DNA from 2 places in the Blautia sp. An46 genome. Region 2 is predicted to be linked to the other one. Evidence: riboswitches for the same ligand, from Rfam matches in the RefSeq annotation. Region 2 holds a riboswitch; the other holds the start of a gene.

Region 1 (4,070 bases), on a different contig from region 2:
AGAGCCAGGGTAATGATCTGGGCTTTTGCCTGCTCTACCGCTGCCTTTATCAGATCCAGAGAATATTTCCCGGATCCCAGAATAAATCTGGAAGTAAACTCGTGGTTACCGATTTTCCAAGTGTCTTTTGTATGGTTCATTTTTCTTCCCTCATTTCTTAATTTTTTTCTAATATCAGTTCCAGGATCAGGTTTGCCTCATGAGCTGCGCACAGGGCCACTCTGGGGGCTGCAAGCCCCTGTCCTTCCTCGATCCCGGAAGTCCCGTCTCCGCAGAGATAGAAATTTCTTCCCACCTGTCTGGTGACGATATCATTGCTCCTTCCAAACCCTCCCATGCCGCTGGCACAGACCAGAGGTTTTTCAGGAAAAAACTCCCGACAGCCGTTAACCAGCATAGCTTTATTCTCCGGCCTGTCAAAAGCTTCGCAGATAATACCTGCATTCTGAAAAAGCCTGGGAATATTTTCTTCCGTAACCCTTTCACAACTGGTCTCAATATCCAGCCAGGGATTGATCTGAAGAAGCTGCTCTTTCAGTGCTTCTGTCTTATCCATACCCAGATGGGAAATAAAATAGTGCTGCCGGTTCAGATTTGTCATATCCACCTTATCAAAGTCAATAAGATGAAGATGTCCCACTCCTGCTCTGGTCAGAAACACCGACACATTAGAGCCCAGACCCCCAAGGCCTGCCACCGCAATCTTGGCATTCCACAATTTTTCCGCTTCTTCCCTTGTGCACCGGGCAAGAAGGGCTTTCTGCAGTTCTTCCCTGGATGGAATCCTTTTCTCCATAAGATCAGCCTCCTCCAACAAAACTGACGATCTCGATCCTGTCCTCTTCCAGGATCTCTTCTGTGGAATAATTCTTCTTAGGAACGATCTCTCCGTTTTTTTCCACCGCAACCCGGTCTTGCCGGTAATTTCTTGCTTCCAGCAGCTTCTCCACTGTCAGACCGGCCTCCCAGGCTGCTCTTTCTCCGTTTACAATCATCTTCCTCTCCTTTCCAGAATTTCTGCCACACAGAGAGGTTTTATTCTATGGTGCTGTCCCATTAGTCATACTTCAGGAATATTTATACATTTTATGCGAATTTGTCGAGCACAGCTTTGAGACCATAGGCTCAAAGCAGCGCAGACTAAGCAGTAAAATGTGTAAATATTCTCGAAAATGATTAATGGGACAGCTACATAGACTAAAAAAGGGTTCACGAAGTAATACACCCGTGGTGGTGCACCCCTTCATGAACCCGTTGGCTCACTCTCAACTGTGATCAGTATTCTGTTTTCGTAAGGAACCTTAGCTTGGGACTTCTTTCAGAAATCTGTCTTCTGAAGAGTCTTTTGATCGGATAGGGGAATATCCTATCTGACGCAATATCATGTCCAGCTTATCGCACAAAAAGAAAGGAGACGGACTCTGCCATCTCCTGAAATCTCTTCTTTCTTCCTACGTTGGCATTATCCAAATCAGGTTCCCGGGTCGAAGTTCACAACTTCCTCTCAGCCTGTTTACAAGCTCCCCTGTTTTTTACTTTTTCAGTATAAACTTCTCTCTCTTTTCTGTCAAGATAAATTTATCAACCAGACAGCCCTTCTCAGATCATCCCCAGAGTTCTGAAAATATACAGCCAGGCAGTGACGGTAAAAGCGCTTCCCAGTGTAGTCAGCATAACCACGCTGGAAGTCAGCGTTCCCTCATGATCCATATTTTTCGCCATCACATAGCAGCTTACTGTAGTAGCCGAACCCAGCATGATCAGAATGGCTACCAGCTTTTCCTGGCGGAATCCCATAGCTGCCGCCAAAGGAAGGAACAGGGTGCCAAATCCTGCCAGCTTCAGAAAAGAGGCAGCTACTGCCGGTCCTTTCTGCCCCAGAGCCTTTTTGAAATCAAAGGAAGCTCCCATGGCCATCAGGCCCAGAGGGGTTGCCGTCGCCCCTATACTACTGACTGTTTTCTGAGCAATCTGGGGCAAAGGCAGTCTCAGCAGAGACCAGGCCATTCCCACCAGAATACCAATAATAATGGGGTTTGTAATGATCCCTTTCAAAGTCTTCTTAACGGTACTTCCGTCCAGGGTCTTTCTTTCAGGGCTGAAGAAAGAAAGGACCACTACCGCCATTATATTATACAAAGGAACACTGCCAATGATCATCAAGGGGGCGATCCCAGCAGAACCGTAAATATTCTGGATAAAAGCAATCCCCAGGAGAGCAGCGCTGCTCCGGTAAGAAGCCTGGATAAACTCCCCCCTGGTGCTCCGGTCTTTCAGAAGAAGGGAGAGAAGACCGGCTAGGAAAATCTCCAGAAATGTGACAACAAAACAGAAAAGAACAAATTTTCCATCCCACATTTCATAAAAATCTACGGTAGCCAGATCCTGGAATAAAAGCACCGGCAAAGGCACCCGAAAGACAAATTGATTCATCTTCGAAGCAAACCCTTCGTCGATCCAGCCGATTTTCCTGAGAGCCAGTCCCAGGACCATCAGCAAAAATACAGGTATCGTAGCATTCAGACTAAAAATAAGATTCTCCATGGCCGTTCTTCCAGTCTTCCTTTCAAGTTTTTGACCGCCCTTTTTATGCCTGGGCTTCCTCTGTTTGATCTACAAATTTTTTCTTATAATTCTCCATACATTTTTCGATAACTTCCACTGCCGCAATGGGGCCGCCGAACTCATTGACTGTGGTACTTTTTCCTTCCAGATGTTTGTAGATAGTAAAGAAGTGCTTCAGCTCCTCAAAAATGTGCTTCGGCAGTTCATGGATATCTGTATAACCCATATAGGTAGGATCTCCATAAGGAATGGCAATGATCTTCTCATCTCCCATTCCCCCGTCTTCCATCTTCATAACACCTATAGGGTAGCACCTGACCAGGGTCATGGGCAGAATTGATTCAGAACAAAGTACCAGCACATCCAGAGGATCCTTGTCGTCTCCGTAAGTTCTGGGAATAAAACCGTAGTTCATGGGATAGTGGGTTGCAGTGAATAAGATTCTGTCCAGTGACAGCATGCCGGTCTCCTTATCCAGCTCGTATTTTTTGTTGCTCCCCTTTTCGATCTCGATCACCGCCATAAAATCTGTGGGGTAGATCCGCTCCTCACTGATATCATGCCAAATGTTCATAGAAATACCTCCTTTTAAAGTCTCTCCCCTTCTGAGACTTTCCTGTTTTGATATCCCTATTCTATAACCCTTTTCTCCTATTTGCAAATTCTTTTTCTGTGCAAAAGCAGACAGCAAAAAACTGCTCCCCTGTCGGTTCTTAAATCCCCGGCGGGAAGCAGTCCCTTATCTATTATCCCTTTATTCAATGGTAATGTACTTATTCTCTTCTACCTGAGGAGCCGCTTCTTTCTTCGGAATCCTCAGTTTCAGTACGCCATGTTTGAATTCACCCTGGATATCCTCCTGAGTCAGATTGTCGCCTACATAAAAGCTTCTCTCACAGGCTCCGCTGAAACGTTCTTTCCGGATGAAACGTCCGTTCTTTGTCTCCTTTGGAGAATCCTTCTGTGCGGAAATGGTCATATAGCCATTTTCCAGAGTAACCTTTATATCTTCTTTCTTGAATCCGGGAAGATCAATATCCAGTTCATAGCCGTCCTTCTTCTCCCGGATATCTGTCTTCATCAGATTTTTCGCTCTCCGTCCATAGAGCTTCCTTTCCATTTTCCTATCTTCTCTATCATTAAAAAATGGGAAATCGTCAAAATCAAAGAAATCATCAAACCAGTCATCAGCAAATGTTCTCGGCAGTAACATAGGTCATTCCTCCTTTTTCACTTTTCCTACTCTTCTGCCCAGGGCTGACTAAAATCTGTCATCCCTCAATAGCAATGTGATTATCCTGTTCAACTGCAGGTTTTTTCTCTTTTTTCGGAATGCTCAGTTTCAGGATACCGTCCTCATATTTAGCCTTGATATCCTCCTGGGTAACTTCATCGCCTACATAGAAGCTTCTGCTCATTGCTCCTGCATAACGCTCCTGGCGGATATATTTGCCGTCTTTGTCTTTCTCATCTTTATCCAATCCCTTTGCTGCGGAAATGGTAAG
Region 2 (4,070 bases):
CCCGTTCCCTGAAAGCCCTTGCCAGAGAATTAAATGTTCCTGTAGTTGCTCTGTCACAGCTGAGCCGTGCAGTGGAACAGCGGCCTGATCACAGACCTATGCTTTCCGACCTGAGAGAGTCAGGAGCTATCGAGCAGGATGCCGATGTGGTCATGTTTATCTATCGTGATGATTATTATAATAAAGACTCTGAAAATAAGAATATTGCAGAGATCATCATCGCAAAACAGAGAAATGGTCCTATCGGTACGGTAAACCTGGTATGGATGCCAAATTATACGAAGTTTGTGAATATGAAAAAATAAGAGCTGTCGCATTAGATAGAGTCGAGAATATTTATACATTTTATTCCTGATATATGTCTAATGTGACAGCTCTTTTTACTGAAAAATCATTCGTCGTAGATGCTGACGATTTCTCCTTCCAGGATACGGTTCATGTTCTTTACTGCACAGAAGTTGCCGCACATACTGCAGGTGTCTTCTTTTTCCGGTTTTGCCTGAGCTCTGTAGCGTCTGGCCTTTTCAGGGTCAATGGACAGACGGAACATTTCTTCCCAGTCCAGATTTTTTCTGGCTGTACTCATCTGACGGTCCCAGTCGGCAGCTCCCTTAATGCCCTTTGCGATATCTGCAGCGTGGGCTGCGATCTTTGAAGCGATAATGCCTTCTTTTACGTCATTTACATCAGGGAGTCTCAAATGTTCTGCCGGAGTTACATAGCAGAGGAAGGAGGCGCCGTTGGCTGCTGCAATAGCGCCGCCGATAGCGGCTGTAATATGGTCATATCCAGGAGCAATATCGGTTACCAGAGGTCCCAGTACGTAGAAAGGCGCTCCCTGACAGATGGTCTGCTGTATTTTCATGTTGGCCTCAATCTGATTCAGAGCCATATGTCCCGGCCCTTCGATGATTACCTGGACATCTTTTTCCCAGGCCCGTTTGGTCAATTCTCCCAGAGTCACCAGTTCTTCAATCTGAGAGATATCTCCTGCGTCTGCAATACATCCAGGCCTGCAGGCGTCTCCCAGGCTCAGAGTTACATCGTATTCCCTGCAGATATCCAGGATATGGTCGTAGTGCTCATAGAAAGGATTCTCTTCACCGGTCATTTCCATCCAGGCAAAGATAATGGAGCCTCCTCTGGAAACGATATTAGTAAGACGTTTATTTTTCTTGAAACGTCCGGCGGTAGCTTTATTGATCCCTACATGGATGGTCATAAAGTCCACTCCGTCTTTGGCATGCATCTCTACAATATCAATCCATTCTTTGGAAGTGATTTCCTTCAGGGGTTTGTGATAGTAGACAACGGCATCGTAGATAGGAACGGTTCCGATGATTGCAGGGCACTGGGCAGTGAGTTTTCTCCGGAATTTCTGGGTATCACCGAAGGAACTAAGGTCCATAATGGATTCTGCCCCCATTTTTACTGCGTCATTTACTTTTTCAAGTTCCATATCCAGGTCTTTCCAGTCTCTGGAAGTACCAAGATTTACATTGATTTTTGTTTTCAGCATAGAGCCGATAGCATTAGGCTCCAGGCAGGTATGGAGCTTGTTGGCAGGAATCACGGCCTTTCCCTGGGCCATCAGCGCCTGAAGCTCTCTGACATTTATTTGTTCCTTTTCTGCCACTGCCTCCATCTGAGGGGTGATGATTCCCTGGCGGGCAGCGTCCATCTGTGTTGTATAGCTCATAGGTTTCCTCCCATTAAATATTGCCGGAGAATTTCTGAAGGATGTGAGTAAAATGATGATTCCCTGGCGGGCAGTGCTCCGCCGGTGGGATTCTGACTGGAGAACATTTCTGCAAAACCCGAAGGACTTTTCTATAGAAAAAATCTGCACCTAAATAGGGTGCAGATATAGAAATACTCCATGTATGCTATATAACACTCCCTACGTTGGCATGATCCAAATCAGGTAATACAGGTCGAAGTCTCAGGCGCTTCCTCTCAGCCCTTCAGGGCTCCCTGGCTGTTTTTCTTAGTGTATCATCCAGGATAGGACTTGTCAACGCTTTTTGTCGAACATATTTTCTTGCATTTCAGGACAGGTCTGCTATAATTGTTGGAGAGAAAATGTGAAAGGGGTCAGTATATGGAGGAGACCATTTACTCAGTTTCTCAGGCAGTAAAGTTTTTGGAGGTTCAGTCCCATGTGCTGCGGTACTGGGAGGAAGAACTGAAATTGCCGATAAAGAGAAATGAGATGGGACACAGATACTACACCCGATGGGATATTCAGGTATTCCTGAGTATAAAGGAACTGAAGAAAAGGGGGTATTCTCTGAAGGAGATTGGAGAACTGACGCCCTTTTTCTACAAAAATGAGACTCTCAGGAAGGACAGGACCGGAGAAAAGAAAAAGACAGAGGGAGCTCAGAGAAAAAAAGAACAGGGAAAAATCCCTCCGGAATTTATGGAGCTTATCAGCCGGCTTGTAGAGCAGCGGCTTCAGGAACAGAATTCAGAGGAAGCCCGTTATAAAAGACTGGACCAGCGAATCAGAGACTGTCAGCAGTCCAGAAGAGAGGTGGCTGCGTCGGCGGAGAAAAAAGGCCAGGGAAAGAGAAGGCTGCTGGGAAGGACCGGAAGGAAAAAGAATTAGCAGAAAAGGAGTTGTGGAATTGATATGTGCCATGGCTCCTTTTTTATCTATAGGAAAGTCCCTTTCTCTATAAAACAAAAAAAAGACTGGTACACAAAATCCTGTGTACCAGTCAGCATATGTAAATAATTAGCCTTCTACAATAGCTTCTGTAGGACATACACTTGCGCATGTTCCGCAGTCAACACATGTATCAGCGTCGATTACATATTTGGAATCTCCTTCAGAAATAGCTTCTACTGGACATTCTCCTGCGCATGTTCCGCAGCTTACACATTCGTCTGTAATTACGTATGCCATGGTTGTACCCTCCTTTATAATTCTGAATATGTAATTCAGTTACTACGCTTATTCTAATATATTTATTTCAAGAATACAAGTCTTAAATTCGGTACAATACATGGGAATCTTATTATTGACTGTACGGGTAGTGCACTAACAGGTTATGTGACCGAAAATGGATAAAAACAGTTGAATATACTGGGAAAAGGGATTATAATAAAACAGAAAAAATTTTAAGGAGGAAATATCCATGAAAGTAACACCAGAGATGACAATCGGTGAATTGATCCGTTTAGATGAGAATATCGTTCCAATTTTAATGAGAGCCGGTATGCACTGTATCGGATGCCCTTCTGCTCAGGGAGAGTCTCTTGCAGAGGCCGCTATGGTTCATGGAATTAACGGAGATATGTTAGTTGCTCAGATCAACGACTACCTGGAAAATAAATAATTCCATATTCGGAGAGAAGAAAATGCAAAATCAGCCTTTTCATGTCAGAGACATAAAAAGGCTGATTTTTGTGTCCTTGGAAAACAGACATCTTAAATCTGGGCCAGCTTGCTTAAGGCAGAGTTCGCTATCATGCAGCCGCCGTGTTCCATTAAGAAGGCTTCCTTAGCCGCTGAGGAAGAGTGGCCTTTTCCGTATTCGGAAAGCATATTGCAGACCTTATTGAAATCTTCAGGAGAAGTTCCAGCCTGATGGAGGATCAGGGAGTAGGAACCATTCTTCTCGTCTTTATACAGAGCGCTTTCACCGGTGAAGAAGTTATTTAACCCATGGGCAGCCTCAATCACTGCATCTAAAGTGGGGAAAGTGTACTCCCGCATGAGGTTTACGGAAATAGCCGGCTCTGCCGGTTTGGAAGATGCAGGTGAAGCCGGACTTTTTTCTTTTTTCCGGTTTTCTGCAGCCTTGGATTTTGCTTCATAGATTTTTTTGAAGATATCCAGGATATCATCAGCACCCTCCAGCTCTATGCCAGTGCCCTCGGAACTGCCGTTTCCGGAGCTTCCGAAAGGTGTAAATTTAGAAAAACGAGTATCCAGTTCTTCAGGGTCTTCTACCTTGGATATTATTAAGATAATACTGTCTGATGAAACGGGAATTGCTTCAATCATCAGTGGAATATTGTCAGCTTCAAAACCAAATTCTGTATTAGCCTGCTGCATCATA

Evidence for each region. A riboswitch is a leader RNA that binds a small molecule or an ion and turns the genes downstream of it on or off. The one in region 2 is predicted to bind thiamine pyrophosphate.
Region 1: another riboswitch for thiamine pyrophosphate. It lies ahead of thiS (sulfur carrier protein ThiS); the one in region 2 lies ahead of thiC (phosphomethylpyrimidine synthase ThiC).

Annotation. Positions count from the first base shown of each region.
Region 1 covers NZ_NFIF01000018.1:23,904-27,973, reverse strand. Annotated here, with positions in the region: gene B5G00_RS13925 (thiazole synthase) at 1-140, opposite strand, end outside; gene thiF (sulfur carrier protein ThiS adenylyltransferase ThiF) at 158-796, opposite strand; gene thiS (sulfur carrier protein ThiS) at 801-995, opposite strand; TPP riboswitch at 1,432-1,537, opposite strand; gene B5G00_RS13910 (AEC family transporter) at 1,600-2,544, opposite strand; gene B5G00_RS13905 (inorganic diphosphatase) at 2,588-3,139, opposite strand; gene B5G00_RS13900 (Hsp20/alpha crystallin family protein) at 3,320-3,778, opposite strand; gene B5G00_RS13895 (Hsp20/alpha crystallin family protein) at 3,837-4,070, opposite strand, start outside.
Region 2 covers NZ_NFIF01000022.1:44,074-48,143, reverse strand. Annotated here, with positions in the region: gene dnaB (replicative DNA helicase) at 1-305, shown strand, start outside; gene thiC (phosphomethylpyrimidine synthase ThiC) at 392-1,699, opposite strand; TPP riboswitch at 1,881-1,987, opposite strand; gene B5G00_RS15685 (helix-turn-helix domain-containing protein) at 2,102-2,611, shown strand; gene B5G00_RS15680 (DUF362 domain-containing protein) at 2,741-2,911, opposite strand; gene B5G00_RS15675 (DUF1858 domain-containing protein) at 3,144-3,344, shown strand; gene B5G00_RS15670 (adaptor protein MecA) at 3,437-4,070, opposite strand, start outside.